Regions from separate parts of the Streptomyces sp. MMBL 11-1 genome, predicted to be linked through region 2. Evidence: riboswitches for the same ligand, from Rfam matches in the RefSeq annotation. Region 2 holds a riboswitch; each other region holds the start of a gene.
The links. Region 2 has a riboswitch for cyclic di-AMP ahead of PSQ21_RS15095 (M23 family metallopeptidase). Riboswitches for the same ligand answer to the same signal wherever they lie in the genome.

Region 1: another riboswitch for cyclic di-AMP. It lies ahead of PSQ21_RS34570 (transglycosylase SLT domain-containing protein); the one in region 2 lies ahead of PSQ21_RS15095 (M23 family metallopeptidase).
Region 3: another riboswitch for cyclic di-AMP. It lies ahead of PSQ21_RS21965 (C40 family peptidase); the one in region 2 lies ahead of PSQ21_RS15095 (M23 family metallopeptidase).

Annotation. Positions count from the first base shown of each region.
Region 1 is NZ_CP117709.1:7,816,418-7,821,810, reverse strand. Features, by position in the region: gene PSQ21_RS34575 (CARDB domain-containing protein) at 1-2,414, shown strand, start outside; gene PSQ21_RS34570 (transglycosylase SLT domain-containing protein) at 2,587-3,432, opposite strand; cyclic di-AMP (ydaO/yuaA leader) riboswitch at 3,436-3,594, opposite strand; gene PSQ21_RS34565 (FAD-dependent oxidoreductase) at 4,078-5,393, shown strand, end outside.
Region 2 is NZ_CP117709.1:3,493,096-3,498,488, forward strand. Features, by position in the region: gene PSQ21_RS15090 (PrsW family intramembrane metalloprotease) at 1-219, shown strand, start outside; gene PSQ21_RS15095 (M23 family metallopeptidase) at 436-1,467, opposite strand; cyclic di-AMP (ydaO/yuaA leader) riboswitch at 1,479-1,631, opposite strand; gene PSQ21_RS15100 (PP2C family protein-serine/threonine phosphatase) at 1,914-3,134, opposite strand; gene PSQ21_RS15105 (MerR family transcriptional regulator) at 3,276-4,022, opposite strand; tRNA gene PSQ21_RS15110 (tRNA-Met) at 4,131-4,204, opposite strand; gene PSQ21_RS15115 (hypothetical protein) at 4,802-5,393, opposite strand, start outside.
Region 3 is NZ_CP117709.1:4,942,420-4,947,812, reverse strand. Features, by position in the region: gene pcrA (DNA helicase PcrA) at 1-1,026, opposite strand, end outside; cyclic di-AMP (ydaO/yuaA leader) riboswitch at 1,307-1,473, shown strand; gene PSQ21_RS21965 (C40 family peptidase) at 1,472-2,668, shown strand; gene PSQ21_RS21960 (hypothetical protein) at 2,714-3,067, opposite strand; gene PSQ21_RS21955 (C40 family peptidase) at 3,334-4,410, shown strand; gene PSQ21_RS21950 (LuxR C-terminal-related transcriptional regulator) at 4,499-5,194, opposite strand; gene PSQ21_RS21945 (ATP-binding protein) at 5,191-5,393, opposite strand, start outside.

The DNA.
Region 1 (5,393 bases), 4.3 Mb from region 2:
TGAGCGCTCTGTCCTGGAGCCCCTCGTCCCCGTCCGAGACGGACGACATCACCATCGACGGGACCGTCCGCAACACCGGTTCGGCCCCCTCCCCCGCGACGACCGTCAACGTGAGCCTGGGCGGCGTGGCCGTGGGCAGCGCGCCGGTCGGTCCGCTCGCCGCGGGAGCCTCGGCCCCGGTCTCGGTCGGGGTCGGCAAGCGGCCGCAGGGCTCGTACACCGTCTCGGCGCTGGTGGACCCGACCGACACGGTCGTCGAGTCGGACAACGCCAACAACAGCCGGACCACCGCCTCCCCGCTGGTGGTCGGACAGAGCCCCGGCCCCGACCTGGAGGTCCGCTCCATCGCCTCCAGCCCGGCCGACCCGGCCGTCGGCGCGGCGGTCACCTTCGCCGTGACGGTGCGCAACCGCGGCACCAGCGCGGTGAACGCGGGCACCGTCACCCGCCTGACCGTCGGTTCCACCACGCTCAACGGCACCACACCGGCCATCGCCGCGGGCGCGACCGCGAACGTCACGATCGACGGCAACTGGACGGCGGCGAGCGGCGGCGCGACGCTGACCGCCACCGCCGATGCCACGAACCAGGTGGCGGAGACCAACGAGACCAACAACGTCTTCGCCCGTTCCCTCGTGGTCGGACGCGGCGCGGCCGTGCCGTACACCGAACTGGAGGCGGAGAAGGCCGCTTACCGGGGCACGCTGCTGCGGTCCGACGCCGAGCGCACCTTCGGGCACACCAACTTCGCCACCGAGTCCTCCGGCCGCGAGTCGGTGCGGCTCGACGCCACCGGTGAGTTCGTGGAGTTCACCTCGACCGCCCCGTCGAACTCCGTCGTCGTACGCAACTCCGTTCCGGACGCGCCGGGCGGTGGCGGCCGGGAGACGACCATCAGCCTGTACGCCGACGGCGAGTTCGTCCGCAAGCTCGACCTCTCCTCGAAGCACAGCTGGCTGTACGGGAACACCGACAGCCCCGAAGGGCTCACCAACATCCCCGGCGGCGACGCCCGACGGCTGTTCGACGAGTCCCACGCCCTGCTCACGCGGACCTACCCGGCGGGAACGAAGTTCCGTCTCCAGCGGGACGCGAGCGACAACGCCGCCTTCCACGTCATCGACCTGATCGACCTGGAGCAGGTGGCGGCGCCCTCGTCGCAGCCCTCGGGGTGCGTGTCCATCACGGCCTACGGCGCGGTGGCGAACGACGGGATCGACGACACGGCCGCGATCCAGCGCGCGGTGACGGCGAACCAGAGCGGTGAGATCGGCTGCGTGTGGATTCCGGCCGGGCAGTGGCGCCAGGAGCAGAAGATCCTCACGGACGACCCGCTCGACCGGGGCCAGTGGAACCAGGTCGGCATCCGTGACGTGACGGTCCGGGGCGCGGGCATGTGGCACTCCCGGCTCTACACCCTCACGCCGCCGCACGAGGCGGGCGGGATCAACCACCCGCACGAGGGCAACTTCGGTTTCGACATCGACGACAACACGCAAATCTCCGACATCGCCATCTTCGGCTCCGGCACCATTCGCGGCGGCGACGGCAACCACGAGGGCGGCGTCGCGCTCAACGGCCGGTTCGGCAAGAACACGAAGATCAGCAACGTCTGGATCGAACACGCCAACGTGGGCGTCTGGGCCGGTCGCGACTACACCAACATCCAGGAACTGTGGAACCCGGGCGACGGCGTCGAGTTCACCGGCATGCGGATCCGTAACACCTACGCCGACGGCATCAACCTCGCCAACGGCACCCGCAACTCCACGGTCCACAACTCGTCGTTCCGCAACACCGGCGACGACGCGCTCGCGGTCTGGTCCAGCAAGTACGTCAAGGACCAGTCCGTCGACATCGGCCACGACAACAGCTTCCGCAACAACACCATCCAGCTTCCGTGGCGCGCCAACGGCATCGCGATCTACGGAGGTTACGACAACACGATCGAGAACAACCTGATCTCCGACACGATGAACTACCCGGCCATCATGCTGGCGACCGACCACGACCCGCTGCCGTTCTCCGGGCGGACGCTGATCGCCAACAACGGCCTTCACCGCACCGGTGGAGCCTTCTGGAACGAGGACCAGGAGTTCGGCGCGATCACTCTCTTCCCGCAGAACCTGCCGATCCCCGGCGTCACGATCCGCGACACGGACATCGTCGACTCCACCTATGACGGCATCCAGTTCAAGACGGGCGGCGGCCTGATGCCGGACGTCAGAATCGAGAACGTCCGGATCGACAAGTCCAACAACGGATCCGGCATCCTCGCGATGGGCGGCGCGCGCGGCAACGCGACGCTCACGGACGTGACGATCACCGACTCGCGCGACGGCCATGTACTGATCGAGCCCGGTTCGCAGTTCAGCGTCTCCGGAGCCCCGAACGGGGCACGCGCCGAGCGGTAGTCCGCGGCACGGTTCCCGGGCCGGCGGACCACCGCGGGCCCGGGAACACCCGTTCCTCCCGGATGACGCAGCCGGCCGTAGTTGCCGGTGGGTCACGAGAAACCCGGGGGTGACTTCTTGGCGCGCCCGAGGGCCCCGGACCTGGGGTCCGGGGCCCTCGGGGGACGGAGGATCAGTAGGCGCCGAAGACGTTGTCGATCGAGCCGTACCGGTCCGCGGCGTAGTTGCACGCGGCCGTGATGTTGGCCACCGGGTCGTAACTGTCGGTCGAGGTGCCGGGCACGTGGTAGGCCTGGAAGGTCGGGTCGATGACCTGGAGCAGCCCCTTGGACGGGGTGCCCTTGGCCGCGTTGGAGTCCCAGTTGTTGATCGCGGCCGGGTTGCCCGAGGACTCGCGCATGATGTTGCGGTGAATGCCCTCGTAGGTGCCGGGGATGCCCTGTTCGGCCATGACCGCCAGCGACTCCTTGATCCAGCCGTCGAGGTCGTTCGTGTACGTGACGGCCTTCTCGGCGGCCGGGGCGGCCTTCGCCACGGGGGCGGCGTCGACGCGCTCCGAACGGTCGGCGCGGTCCGCCTCGGCGCCGCGCGCGGCGGACGGCGAAGCCTTGGCGGCCTTGCCCGCCGTGTCGCCCGAAGAGGCCTCGGCCTTGATTCCGAGGGTCAGCTTGATACCCGGGTGAATAAGGTCGGGATTCTCTCCGACGATCTTCCGGTTGCCTTCGTACAGCTTCTCCCAGCCGCCACTGACGGAATATTCACGGGCGATCTTGGAAAGCGTTTCACCGGCCACCACGGAATGCTGGGCAGGGGCGGCACGCAGGACGGAATTCGCCTGCGCGGACACCGGGGCGGACGCCACGGCCTGCTGCGGCGCGGCGGCGGGCGCGGGGGCCGCGAAGGCACTGGTGGCGCCGATCACCGGAAGGGCCAGGACGGCCCCGCCGGTGGTCACGGCGGCCAGGCCGCGGCGCAGCGAGGGGGACTGGGGACGACGGTGCTTACCCTGTGCGGGCATGGGGGATTTCCTCTCCGGCGCCTGCGAGGTGAGCTGTCGGGTTCAGACGGGAGATGTCTGGCCGCACGCTCGTGCGGCTTCACCCCAAGCCGTTCCGGTGACGGATCGGCGACTTACCTGGGTCCCCCGCTCCTGCCGTACGTGAGTGGGTTTCGGATTCCCGGACGGCGGCAGGATTCGGCGTTCCATCCGGATTGACGGTGACCGTAGGCGAGAAACGCCGAACAGAACAAGCCCCGCATTCCGGATTCCCCTTTTCACGCAAGATCGAGTGATGGAATTACCGGATCGGGCCACTCCGTCACGGCGTCAACTTTCTTCGCACGGAAGGGAACCGACACCTCCGCTTCCCCGTCCGCCCCCTCGGACGTGACGCTCACCACTCCCTCGCGGTGGCGGTGAAAACCGGGTCAAGCAAATGCCTCAAAGAGGCCCAACAAGCCCTTTGGGAAACATGAAGGCAAAAGAAGCAAATCGACCATATCGGTATAGCAAAACGGATTAATCGGGCACTCTAGGCGGGGCCGGTCGAGGGGCCCGCGAGGCGATCGCTTACGGTGTGCGGTGGAGACTAGTAAGCCAACCCTTACCTCCGACGTACGCTGTACCTGCCCGCGTTCGCCCGCCCCGAAGGATCACCACGCCATGACACGCCCCGTCCGCGTCGCCATTGTCGGAGCCGGCCCCGCCGGTATCTACGCTGCGGACGCGCTGCTCAAATCCGAGGTCTGCCAGGACCCGGGGGTCTCCATCGACCTCTTCGAGCGCATGCCCGCGCCCTTCGGCCTGATCCGCTACGGGGTGGCCCCCGACCACCCGCGGATCAAGGGCATCGTCAAGGCCCTGCACCAGGTGCTGGACAAGCCCCAGATCCGGCTCTTCGGAAATGTCAGCTACCCGCACGACATCGGCCTGGACGACCTGCGGTCGTTCTACGACGCGGTGATCTTCTCCACCGGCGCCGAGGCCGACCGGGCGCTCGACGTTCCCGGCATCCAGCTGGACGGCTCCTACGGCGCGGCCGAGTTCGTCTCCTGGTACGACGGGCACCCCGAGGTCCCGCGCACCTGGCCGCTCACCGCGGAGAAGGTCGCCGTGCTCGGCGTCGGGAACGTGGCGCTGGACGTGGCCCGCGTCCTGGCCAAGACGGCGGACGAGCTGCTGCCCACCGAGATCCCGGACAACGTGTACCAGGGCCTCAAGGAGAACAAGGCGCTGGAGGTGCACGTGTTCGGGCGGCGCGGCCCCGCGCAGGCCAAGTTCAGCCCGATGGAGCTGCGGGAGCTGGACCACTCCCCCAACATCGAGGTCATCGTCAACCCCGAGGACATCGAGTACGACGAGGGCTCCATCGCGACCCGCCGGGAGAACAAGCAGGCCAACATGGTCGCGCAGACCCTGGAGAACTGGGCGATCCGCGACGTCGGCGACCGCCCGCACAAGCTGTACCTGCACTTCTTCGAGTCCCCCGTCGAGATCCTCGGCGACGACGGCAAGGTCGTGGCGCTGCGCACCGAGCGCACCGAGCTGGACGGCACCGGCAACGTCCGGGGCACCGGTCGGTTCACCGACTGGGACGTGCAGAGCGTCTACCGCGCCGTCGGCTACTACTCGGAGGAGCTGCCCAAGCTTCCCTTCGACGTGGCCTCCGGCACCGTGCCGCACGAGGCGGGCCGCGTCATCGCCGGTGACGAGCACATGACCTCGGTCTACGTCACGGGCTGGATCAAGCGCGGCCCGATCGGTCTGATCGGACACACCAAGGGCGATGCCAACGAGACGGTCGCCTGCGTGCTGGAGGACCGTGCCGCCGGCCGTCTGGCCGAGCCGGCCACGCCCGCGCCGGAGGCCGTCGACGCCTTCCTGGAGGAGCGTGGGGTCCGCTACACGACCTGGGAGGGCTGGCACAAGCTGGACGCCCACGAGCAGGCGCTGGGCGCGGCCCAGGGCCGTGAGCGGGT
Region 2 (5,393 bases):
CGCACGGCCGCCCACCACGCTCGCCCCACGCCGAGGGCGTACGGAAACGGACAGGCCGCCGGGTACGGGTACGGATACGGGTACAGCGGCCCCGGACCCGCGCCCGGATACGGACAGGCGCACGGACACACATCCGGACCCGGCCCCGGCGCCTACCCGCCGCCCCAGCCGTACGGCAGCGCACCGCACAGCCACCGACGCCCACCGGCGCAGCCATAGCCGTAGCCGCGGTGTCGGCGGACGACGGGTCCGCCCGGGGCGGCCTGCCCCGTCCCGCGGAGACGCGACGGGCCGGTGCGGGAATGCCGCTCCGCCGCCGCCCTGCGCGACCTCCCGCCCCCGGACGGACCGGCAGCCCTGACGTCGGGGGGTGTGCGTCAGGGCTGCCGGGGTTCCGGGGCGGCGACGGAGAACGTCAGCCGCGGGGCGGGGAGGTCAGACGTTGATGCCCTTGCTGGCCAGCCAGGCCATCGGGTCCATCGCGGAACCGCCCGCGGTGCGGACCTCCAGGTGGAGGTGGACGCCGGTCACGTTGCCGCTGTCGCCCATGCGGCCGATGGTCTGGCCGGTGGTGACCTTCTGGCCGACGGAGACCTCGATCGAGGACTGGTGGGCGTACCAGATCTCCGTGCCGTCCTCGAGTTCGAGGACCGTGCGGTAGCCGTACGAGCCGGAGTAGCCGGCCGACGTGATCGTGCCGCTGTGCACGGCCTTGAGCGGCGCACCGGCCGACCCGGCGAAGTCGAGGCCGGTGTGCTGGCCCGAGGACCAGAGCGCGCCGGACTGACCGTAGGTCGAGGTGATCGTGTACGAGAAGGTGGGGAGGGAGAAGCTGGCGGCGAGCTTGGCGAGCCGCTCGGCCTCCTTCTTCTTCTTCGCCGCTTCCTCCGCCGCCTTCTTCTTCGCGGCGGCCTCGGCCTCGGCCTCGTCCTGCTGCTTCTTGGCCTCGGCGGCGGCGGTCTCGGCCGCTGCCTTCTCGGCGGCGGCCTTGGCCTCGGCGTCCGCGCTGGCCTGCTGCTGCTCGGCCTGCTGAAGGATCCGGGCGCGCAGCGCCTCGCCGGCGCCGGTGCCCTGCTCCGCCTCGGCGGTGGTGAGGCCGGCGGTGGTGAGCGGGGCGGACGCGGCGACCGGGACGGTCTCCGCGTCGTCGGACATCAAGGACCCGACGCCGGGGAGGGACTTGGCGTCGGGGAGGTTGTCCGCGATGGAATCGGGAAGAGAGATGGAGACCGGCGCCTTGTCCTGCGCGGTGGCCATGCCGCCCGCACCGACGGCCGCTATGACACCGACCCCGAGGACGGTGGAGCTACGGGCCAGACCACGCTGCTTGGCTACGCGGTGCTTGCCGCGCACGGGTCGGATGGACTCCGCGGTGGGGTTCCATTCCTCCCAGGTGCGCTCCTCGCCACCGAAGGTGTCGGCACCGAAGGGTGACGGGGCCTCAGGGGCAGGCTTGTTGGACGCCACGTGGGCGCACTCCTTTCCTTCCTTCTCGCCTACCGGGTTAGCTGACGGGTTCGGAGCAGGAAGGTCTCCTACGGGCCCCTCCGTCTCTCACGAGACGCAGGCGTCCGATTCACCCCATGTAGGTGGTTCCCCGGTTCCCTTGCGGAATTCGGCGCTCGCGCGCGGCGCCGCCTCTGACGACGGCTGTGACGACCGCGCTGCGTTATCGAACGTTAATAGACGGACGGGCCCGATTCCAAGCTGTTCCTGTTGATCATTAACGGACACGGCAGGGATGTACGGGGCACAAGCGGGCGGAATCGGGCGACTTGACCGTCGCTCAGCCACATCACTTTTTCTGACGGTGTGTCAAATGTTATGCGGAGCGATGCCCTTCGGTCACGCACCGTGTCATTGCCCCGCGGACGCTCTGCCGCCCGCCGTCCTGCCGTCCTGCCGTCGCCCCGTCATCGGTCGGCGTCGTCGCCCCGGCCCACGATCTTCACCGTCGTCCGGCGGACGGGCTGCCCCTCCGCCGGACGGCCGACCGCGATGAGCGCCATGTCGTCCGTGGTCCGCCCGCCGGTGTGCAGCCGTACGTCGTCCGTCAGCGCCGACAGCAGTTCCTCCGGGCCCGGGAAGATCCGGCCGCGCAGCCGGGCCGCCGGATCGTAGAAGACCCCGTTCGCGTCCCGGGCCTCGGACAGGCCGTCCGTGAAGGCGAGGAGCGTCGCCCCGGCGGGCATCACCCACGCGTCGGCCCGGTCCGGCCACACCCCCAGGTCCATCCCCAGCGGCAGCGCGGGCACCGAGGGCGCCAGCACCTCCAGGGCGCCGTCGGCGTGCAGCAGGATCGGCTCGGGGTGACCACGGTTGACGATGCGCAGCGAGTCCGAACCGGGCGGGATCTCGGCCAGCACGGCGGTGATGAACCCCTCCATGGCGTCCAGCCCGTACCGCCGCGTCCCCTCCCGGGCCAGCGCCCGCTCCAGCCGCTGCGCGACCCCCTCCAGCGAACGCTCCTGCTCGGCCGCCTCCCGGAACGCCCCGATGATCACCGCCACCGCCTCGACGGCGCCCAGGCCCTTGCCGCGGACGTCGCCGACCACCAGACGTACGCCGTAGGGGGTGTCCGCGACGGCGAACAGGTCGCCGCCCACGAACTCGTCCGCCTGTGCCGCCTCGTACCGCGCGGCCACCTGGAGCCCGCCGATCCGCTCGGCCGGGGTCGGCAGCACGGCCCGCATGGCGGTCTCCGCGATGACCCGGGCCGAGGCCAGCTGCTCGCTGCCGCGCCGCACGACGCCGTTGATGACGAGGGCCAGCACCGAGGCCGTGAGCACCGTGATCAGCTCGATGACCGGGACCACCTGCGTGGACGTCCCGTCGGACAGCCGCATCGCGATGACGGAAAGGACCGCGGCGATCCCCGTACGGACGGTCCGGGACCGCGAGAAGAACGGCGCGGCGATCAGCGGGGCCGCGACGAACAGGGGAACGGCGGTGAAGTTGGGCGGAGTCAGCGCGTCGAGCACCAGCCCGCCGAGGATCAGCAGGGCGGGCAGCATCCGGACGAGCCGCCCGGTGCGCCGCCCGTCGGACGTCAGTTCGCCCTCCCGGGACCCGAACACCGCTCGGCCCACGGCCTCGGCGCCCCCCGCCGCGCTGCTACGCCGTCTCTCGGCCATCCCCACCTGTGCGCTCCTGCCCGGTCCACCCACGGCTGCGGACGGTACCGCGCCCCGCCCGGGCTTCCCGGAGCCGCGCCGAGCGGCTGCTCAGCATCGGCCGGATAGGGGGAAGGCGGACGGCGGTCCGGCCTTCCGTGGTCAGTCGGAGAGCCGGTGTTCCGCGTATACCGTCAGTGCGTCCCGTACGAAGGCGGCGGTGCCGTCCCCGTAGCGATCGTAGTTCTTTCCGAAGCGGGGATCGGCGACATACATCTCGCCGAGGCCGATCACGTACGAACGGCTGGGCTTCTTGGCCGACGACAGCCACGCGCAGTGCCGTCGCGCGAGGTCCTGCGCCTCGGCCCCGTCGGCGGCGAGCCCGGCCTCCCTCGCCCGGCCCCAGTCCCGTGCGATGGCCTCGTGCTCCTCCTGGAAGGCCTTCCGCCGCTCGGGCCCGAGCGAACGCCACCAGCGGTCGCCCTCCTCGTACGCGTCCCGGCCCCAGCGCTCGGTGACCTCCTGCTCGTGGGCGGTGTGGTCGAAGCCGTCGAACACTTCGTCAGCCATGAGTTCCATCCCCTCTCGCGTCTTGTGGAGAGTGGTCCGCACCGAGGCGATCTGCCGCCCGATGCGCGCCTGCTCCTGTTCGAGCAGCCGCAGATGCGCCCGCAGCGCCACCTCCGTGTCCCGCTGCCCCGCGAGCACGTCCTTGATGGCGGGCAGCGAGAGACCGAGCTCCCGCAGCAGCAGGATGCGCTGCAGCCGGACGAGGGCGTCCTGGTCGTAGTAGCGGTAGCCGTTGCTCCCGATCCGGCTCGGCGTGAGGAGACCGAGGTCCCCGTAGTGCCGGAGGGTGCGGCTCGTGGTGCCGGCCTGTCTGGCGATTTCCTGAATGGACCACTCCATGCCGGAAACGCTAGATCTTTACGCTGCGTCAAGGTCAAGCCGCATCAGCACGACGCCGGAAAACGACGCGGGCCCGGCACGCTGTGCGTGCCGGGCCCGGATCTTCAGTAGCGGGGACAGGATTTGAACCTGCGACCTCTGGGTTATGAGCCCAGCGAGCTACCGAGCTGCTCCACCCCGCGTCGGTAAACACCACTCTACGGCATTCCCGGCGCGCCTCCGACCAATTGCGGCGGGGGCCGCCTCTCGCCCGCGGTGAGCACCGCCGAAAGGGCCGGCTGTGAGCGCCTGCCGTGAGCGCCTGCCGTGAGCGCCCCCGCACAGCGAGACGCCCCGGCCCGCCGGAGCAAACCGAGGCGTCTCGTGTCGGGCCGCGGGAGGTTCCCTCGCCCGGTGACCGGTAGGCCGTGTGGGACTCGAACCCACAACCAACGGATTAAAAGTCCTGGTCAAGACCGGGTGAGTGGTACCGGGCGGTACTGCTCTATCCGGGAGCGCCTGGTCAGACAGGATGAACGGTGCCGCACGATCCGGGCGGAACCGGGTTGTGCCGGAACGTCCGCTCACGCATCGCTCACGCACTGAGGGCGCGGCGCTCCACCGTCGACGTTGGCCCTGAGCGGCACCCCATCGGATGAATCCAGCGTGTGGAGTCCGGCTATCTCACCGAATCGCGCCGGTATCGTCAGCTGCAACCGGTCTGCGGAGGCGATGATGCCCGCGAGACCGTAGTCCGGTCCCTGAACTTGCTCCCGTATGACTGTCAAAACGACCTACGGCTACGGTGTCCCACCACCGCCGGGAAGCACACCAAGGGTGTCGCGGACGAGAGCAACGCGGGTGGCCGCCCCGTTCTGTCCGTAGGTGAACAAGAAGACCGCAGCGAACACAGCAGCGAAGACAGCGAGCCCAAACCATGCAGGCAACAAGGGACCAACCAGGCGTACCGTGACGGCGGTAACCGCGGCGGCGAGCGCCAGGCTGCCGAGCACGACCACGGCAAGACGGCGGCCGTCGACGCGGTCTCGCCCAGGGTCTTCGCCGAGCTGATCCTCTGGCAGCAGCGCCAGGTATCGACCATGAGCGCATGCCTGCATGATATGTAGAGCGGCGGCGGCGAGGTCTTTCGGTGCATCAGGTTTACCTGCGGTGAGCTGTTCGACCAGACCGAATAGCGCGTCGGCTACCCGTCGCGTGTGCGGCTCCATCACGCCCCGAAGACGGATACGCATGGCGCGGTCGAGACCTCGGTTGGTCGCAAACCCGAGGGTAAACGAGCCAGTATTGGTATTCATCGTCACGTTCGCCTGTCGACTGTGAGGCGCCATGTCAGCCGCGCAACGGCCGGTCACGACGACCGCCTCGGCAAGA
Region 3 (5,393 bases), 1.4 Mb from region 2:
CGTCGCGCTCGGGTAGTCCTCCTCGAACTGGAGGATGTTGCGGATGGTCGCGCCCCGGAAGGCGTAGATCGACTGGTCCGCGTCGCCCACCACGCACAGCTCGGCGGGGGCGTCGGCCTCCCCGGCCGGGCCGACCAGCTCCCGTACCAGCGTGTACTGGGCGTGGTTGGTGTCCTGGTACTCGTCGACGAGGACGTGGCGGAAGCGGCGGCGGTAGTGCTCGGCGACGTCCGGGAAGGCCTGGAGCAGGTGGACCGTCGTCATGATGATGTCGTCGAAGTCCAGGGCGTTGGCCTCGCGCAGGCGGGCCTGGTAGAGCGCGTACGCCTGGGCGAGGGTCTTCTCGAAGCCATCCGCCGCCTGCCCGGCGAAGGTCTCCTCGTCGATGAGCTCGTTCTTGAGGTTGGAGACCTTGGCGGTGAAGGACTTCGGCGGGAACCGCTTCGGGTCCAGGTCGAGGTCGCGGCAGACCAGGGCCATCAGACGCTTGGAGTCGGCGGCGTCGTAGATCGAGAACGACGAGGTGAAGCCGAGCTTCTTCGACTCGCGGCGCAGGATGCGGACGCACGCGCTGTGGAAGGTCATGACCCACATCGCGTTGGCCCGGGGGCCGACGAGCTGCTCGACGCGCTCCTTCATCTCGCCCGCGGCCTTGTTGGTGAAGGTGATCGCGAGGATCTGCCCGGGGTGCGTCCCGCGCTCGGCCAGCAGGTGGGCGATGCGGTGGGTGAGGACCCGGGTCTTGCCGGAGCCGGCCCCGGCGACGATGAGCAACGGGGACCCGGCGTGCACGACGGCGGCGCGCTGCTCGGTGTTCAGCCCGTCGAGCAGCGCGGCGGAGTCGATCACCGGGCGCGCGTGACCGTCCCGGTAGTACCCGTCCCGGGGCGGCGGGGGCGCGTCGTAGACGCCCGCGAAGAGTCCCTCCGGCACCGCTTCGGGCGCGTGGTCCTCGGGGGGCGGCGGGGGGCCGTCCTCCACGGGCTGGAGGCCGGTCAGGAAACTGTCGTCAAAGAGGCTGCTCATCGCCTCCCGAGTCTAGGCGGCCGGACTGACAAGCTGCTGCCGAAGCCGGGAAGCGGCCACTCGCCCCGGGGAATCGCCCGCCCCTCACCCGTACGCACGGAGAGCGGACGTCGACGTTCCGTGAAGGAGCGCCCGGTCGGAGGGGGTGCCCGGCCCCCGATCCGGAAAGGTCACGAAAATGTATCGGGCATATCGCTCATCGTCCTTCCCAGCGGCGGGGCCGGTTGGCTAGCGTGCTCGGTCAGGTGGCCCGTACCTCCCTGGGGCGAACCACGCCCGACGGGCACCTCTGCCGAATCCGTCCTGCCTCCCTGGCAGTCCGGAACCGGGGACCCACACGCAGAACCGGGGTGAATCGGTCCGTGACCTCGCATCCGGACCGTAGGACAGCCTTCCGTTCCGTCCGAACCCGACAGCTAACCCGGTAGGCGGTCCACGGAAGGAGATGCCGGTCTTGGCATCGCATCGCAAGCCGCGCGCGAAGGTGCGCACCACCACCCCCGCCGTCGGGCTGACGACGGCCGCTCTCGCCTCCGTGACGCTGCTCTCCACGCAGAGCGCCACGGCCGCGCCCGCGGAGCCGAAACCCGCCATCGAGGAAGTCCAGAAGAAGGTCGACGCCCTGTACCGGCAGGCGGGCGCCGCGACGCAGGAGTACAACCGGGCCAAGGCCGCCTCCGCCTCCCAGCGGACGAAGGTCGACACGCTGCTCTCCGACGTGGCGAAGCAGGCCGAGAAGATCAACGAGGCGCGCAGGGCGCTGGGCTCCTACGCGGCGGCCCAGTACCGCAACGGGGGCATCGCGCCCGCGGCGACCTTCTTCCTGGCGGACAACCCGCAGGGGTACTTCGACCAGAGCCGGCTGATGGACCGGGCGACGGAGCGGCAGCAGAAGGCCGTCGCCGAGGTCCGTACGCAGCAGGCCTCGGCGGCGAAGAAGCGCGCGGAGGCGGTGAAGAGCCTGGAGACCCTCACCGAGACGCAGGCCACGCTGGCCTCCAGCAAGAAGGACGTGCAGTCCAGGCTCACCGAGGCCCGGAGCCTGCTGTCGAGGCTGACCGCCGAGGAGAAGGCGCGGCTGGCGGAGCTGGAGCGCAGACAGGAGGCCGAGGCAAAGGAGAAGGCGGCGAAGCTGGCCGCCCGGCAGGCCGCCGAGGCGAAGGAGCGGGCCGAGGCCGAGGAGAAGGCCCGCGAGGAGGCCGCGAAGGAGTCCGGCGGCGGTTCGGGCACCGGCACCGGCTCCGGCTCAGGTACGGGCACGGGCTCGGGCACCGGCGCGGACAGCGGCTACGCCGCCAAGGCGGAGAAGGTGCTGGCCTTCGCCCGCGCCCAGATCGGGAAGCCGTACGTGTGGGGCGCGACGGGCCCGTCCAGTTACGACTGCTCGGGGCTGACGCAGGCGGCGTGGCGGGAGGCGGGCGTGACCCTGCCCCGGACGACCTGGGACCAGGTGGAGGTCGGGACGCGGGTCGCCACGTCGGACCTCCAGCCCGGAGACCTGGTCTTCTTCTACGACGACATCAGCCACGTCGGCATCTACAAGGGCGACGGGATGATGATCCACGCCCCGAAGCCGGGTGCGAACGTGCGCGAGGAGTCGATCTACTCCATGCCGATCCACGGCAGCGTGCGCCCCGCGTGACGCGCGCCGGGGGGCGGCCCTTCGGCGGCCGCCCCCCGGGGAGGCTCAGGTCCAGACCGTGGCGAGGAAGATGTTGACGACCGTCAGTCCGCCGACCGCGGCGAACGCGCCCTTGTCCACCGTCTCGTCGTCCCGCTTGACGTAGACGAGGGCGAGGATCACGACCAGCAGCGCGAGCTTGATGCCGATCTTGACGTGGTTCACGGTCTGGTCGTCGGCCTCATTGAGTCCGACCAGGGCGACGCCGGTGACGAGCATGGTCAGCGCGCCGTGCAGCATGGCGGGGGTGAAGCGGGCGGTGCCCGCCCCCATGGCCTTCATCTGCGTCAGGAAGCCGCCCAGCAGGGAGGCGATGCCGATGATGTGCAGGGCGACGAAGACATTGATGAGTACGTCCATGGCTCCGGAGCCTAGCCAGGGCCGCTCCTCCCCCACGCAGTGAGGCAAGCCTTCCCTGGGCGCTTTCCTCACTCGTGAACCAATTGCCCATTCCTTGCGCTGATTGCCCGGCAACAGGCTCCCGTTCTCGATCAGATGCGGCCGTCGAAACGTCACATCAGGGCAATAGCCGTCATGGGGATTCTTTTCCCCGCACCCGGAATAGCGTCCTGCACGGGCCCGCCGGCATCCCCCGGCGGGCATCCGACAGAAAGGATGCCGCCCCCGTGGCAGCGCACCGCAGGTCAGCTCACCGAAAACCCGAGCAGCGCCCGGTCACCGGCCCCGCCGCCCGCACCGCCGCCGCCCTGGCGCTCGCCGGGGCGGCCACCGTCGGCTCGGTCTCCGGGGCGGGCGCGGCCCCCGCCGAACCGGCCCCCACCGCCGCGCGGGTCAAGGCGGAGGTCGACCGGCTGTACCACGACGCCGAGGCCGCCACCGAGAAGTACAACGGGGCGAAGGAGAAGGCGGCCACCGCCACCCGCGCCGTCGACGCCCTCGCCGACGAGGCCGCCCGCCGCACCGCACGCCTCAACACCGCCCGGCACGCACTGGGTTCGCTGGCCACCGCTCAGTACCGCAGCGGCACCCTCGACCCGGCCCTGCAGCTGGCGCTCTCCTCCGACCCCGACACCTATCTGCAACGCGCCTCCTACCTCGACCGGGCGGGCGACCGGCAGAGCGGCCTCCTGCGCGGCATCCGGCGGCAGGTCTCGCAGCTCACCCGCGTCAAGGCCCGCGCCGACCAGGAGACCGAACGCCTCGCCGCCCACAGGGCCGAGCTGCGCGAACACCGCACCGCGATCCGCGCCAAACTGGCCGACGCCCGCAGGCTGCTGGACACGCTGACCGCCGACGAGCGCGCCGCCTACGAACGCGGGGCCGACGCCCGGCACGGCGGCGGCCCGGCCCGCGCCGGCCGCTCTGCCGCCCGCGCCCCGGTAGCCGCGCCCGACTCCCGCGCCGCGCGGGCCATCGCCTTCGCGCACGGTGCGATCGGCAAGCCGTACGTCTGGGGCGCGACGGGCCCGAACGCCTTCGACTGCTCGGGCCTGACCCAGGCCGCCTGGAAAGCGGCGGGTGTGAGCCTGCCGCGCACCACATACACCCAGATCAACGCCGGAGCCCGGGTCCCCCGCTCCGAACTGGCCCCGGGCGACCTGGTGTTCTTCTACTCCGGGATCAGCCACGTCGGCCTCTACATCGGCGACGGCCGGATGATCCACGCCCCGCGCCCCGGAGCACCGGTCCGCATCGCGCCCGTCGACGACATGCCTTTCGCCGGAGCGACCCGGGTGGCGTAGTCCGCCGCACGGGACGTCCTCGACGGGCGGGCCGGCCGGGGCGGGAGACCGTTGAGGGCTGCCCCGGCTCACTGACGGCTGCCCCTGCTCAGACCAGGCGGCGTGCCGTCGCCCACCGGGTCAGTTCGTGCCGGTTGGAGAGCTGGAGCTTCCGGAGGACCGCCGAGACGTGCGACTCGACCGTCTTCACCGAGATGAACAGCTGCTTGGCGATCTCCTTGTACGCGTAGCCGCGGGCGATCAGCCGCAGCACCTCGCGCTCGCGCTGGGTGAGGCGGTCCAGGTCCTCGTCGACCGGCGGGGCGTCCGTGGAGGCGAAGGCGTCCAGGACGAAGCCGGCCAGCCGCGGCGAGAAGACCGCGTCGCCCTCCTGGACCCGGAAGACCGAGTTCACCAGGTCGGTGCCGGTGATCGTCTTGGTGACGTAGCCGCGCGCGCCGCCGCGGATGACGCCGATGACGTCCTCCGCGGCGTCCGAGACGGAGAGCGCGAGGAAGCGGACCGGGTTCTCGGCGGTGCCCATCATGGGGGCGCAGCGGCGGAGCACCTCGACGCCGCCGCCGCCCGGGAGGTGGACGTCGAGGAGGACGACCTCGGGGCGGGTCGCCGTGATGACGGTGACCGCCTGGTCGACGTCGGCGGCCTCGCCGACCACCTCGACGCCGGTCTCCTCGGTGCGGCCGATCTCGGCCTGCACCCCGGTGCGGAACATCCGGTGGTCGTCGACGAGCACGACCCGTACCCGTCGCTCCGGGCCCCCGGTGGCTTCGGTGTTCTCGGTCATTCGCTCGCCCTCTCCATCTCCAGCTCGACCTCGGTGCCCCCGCCGGGCACCGAACGCAGCCGGGCGCTGCCGCCGTTGCGCTGCATCCGGCCGATGATTGATTCTCGTACGCCCATCCGGTCCCCGGGAACCTCGTCGAGGTCGAACCCCGGGCCCCGGTCCCGTACGGAGACGAAGACGGTGCGGCCCTCGACCTCCG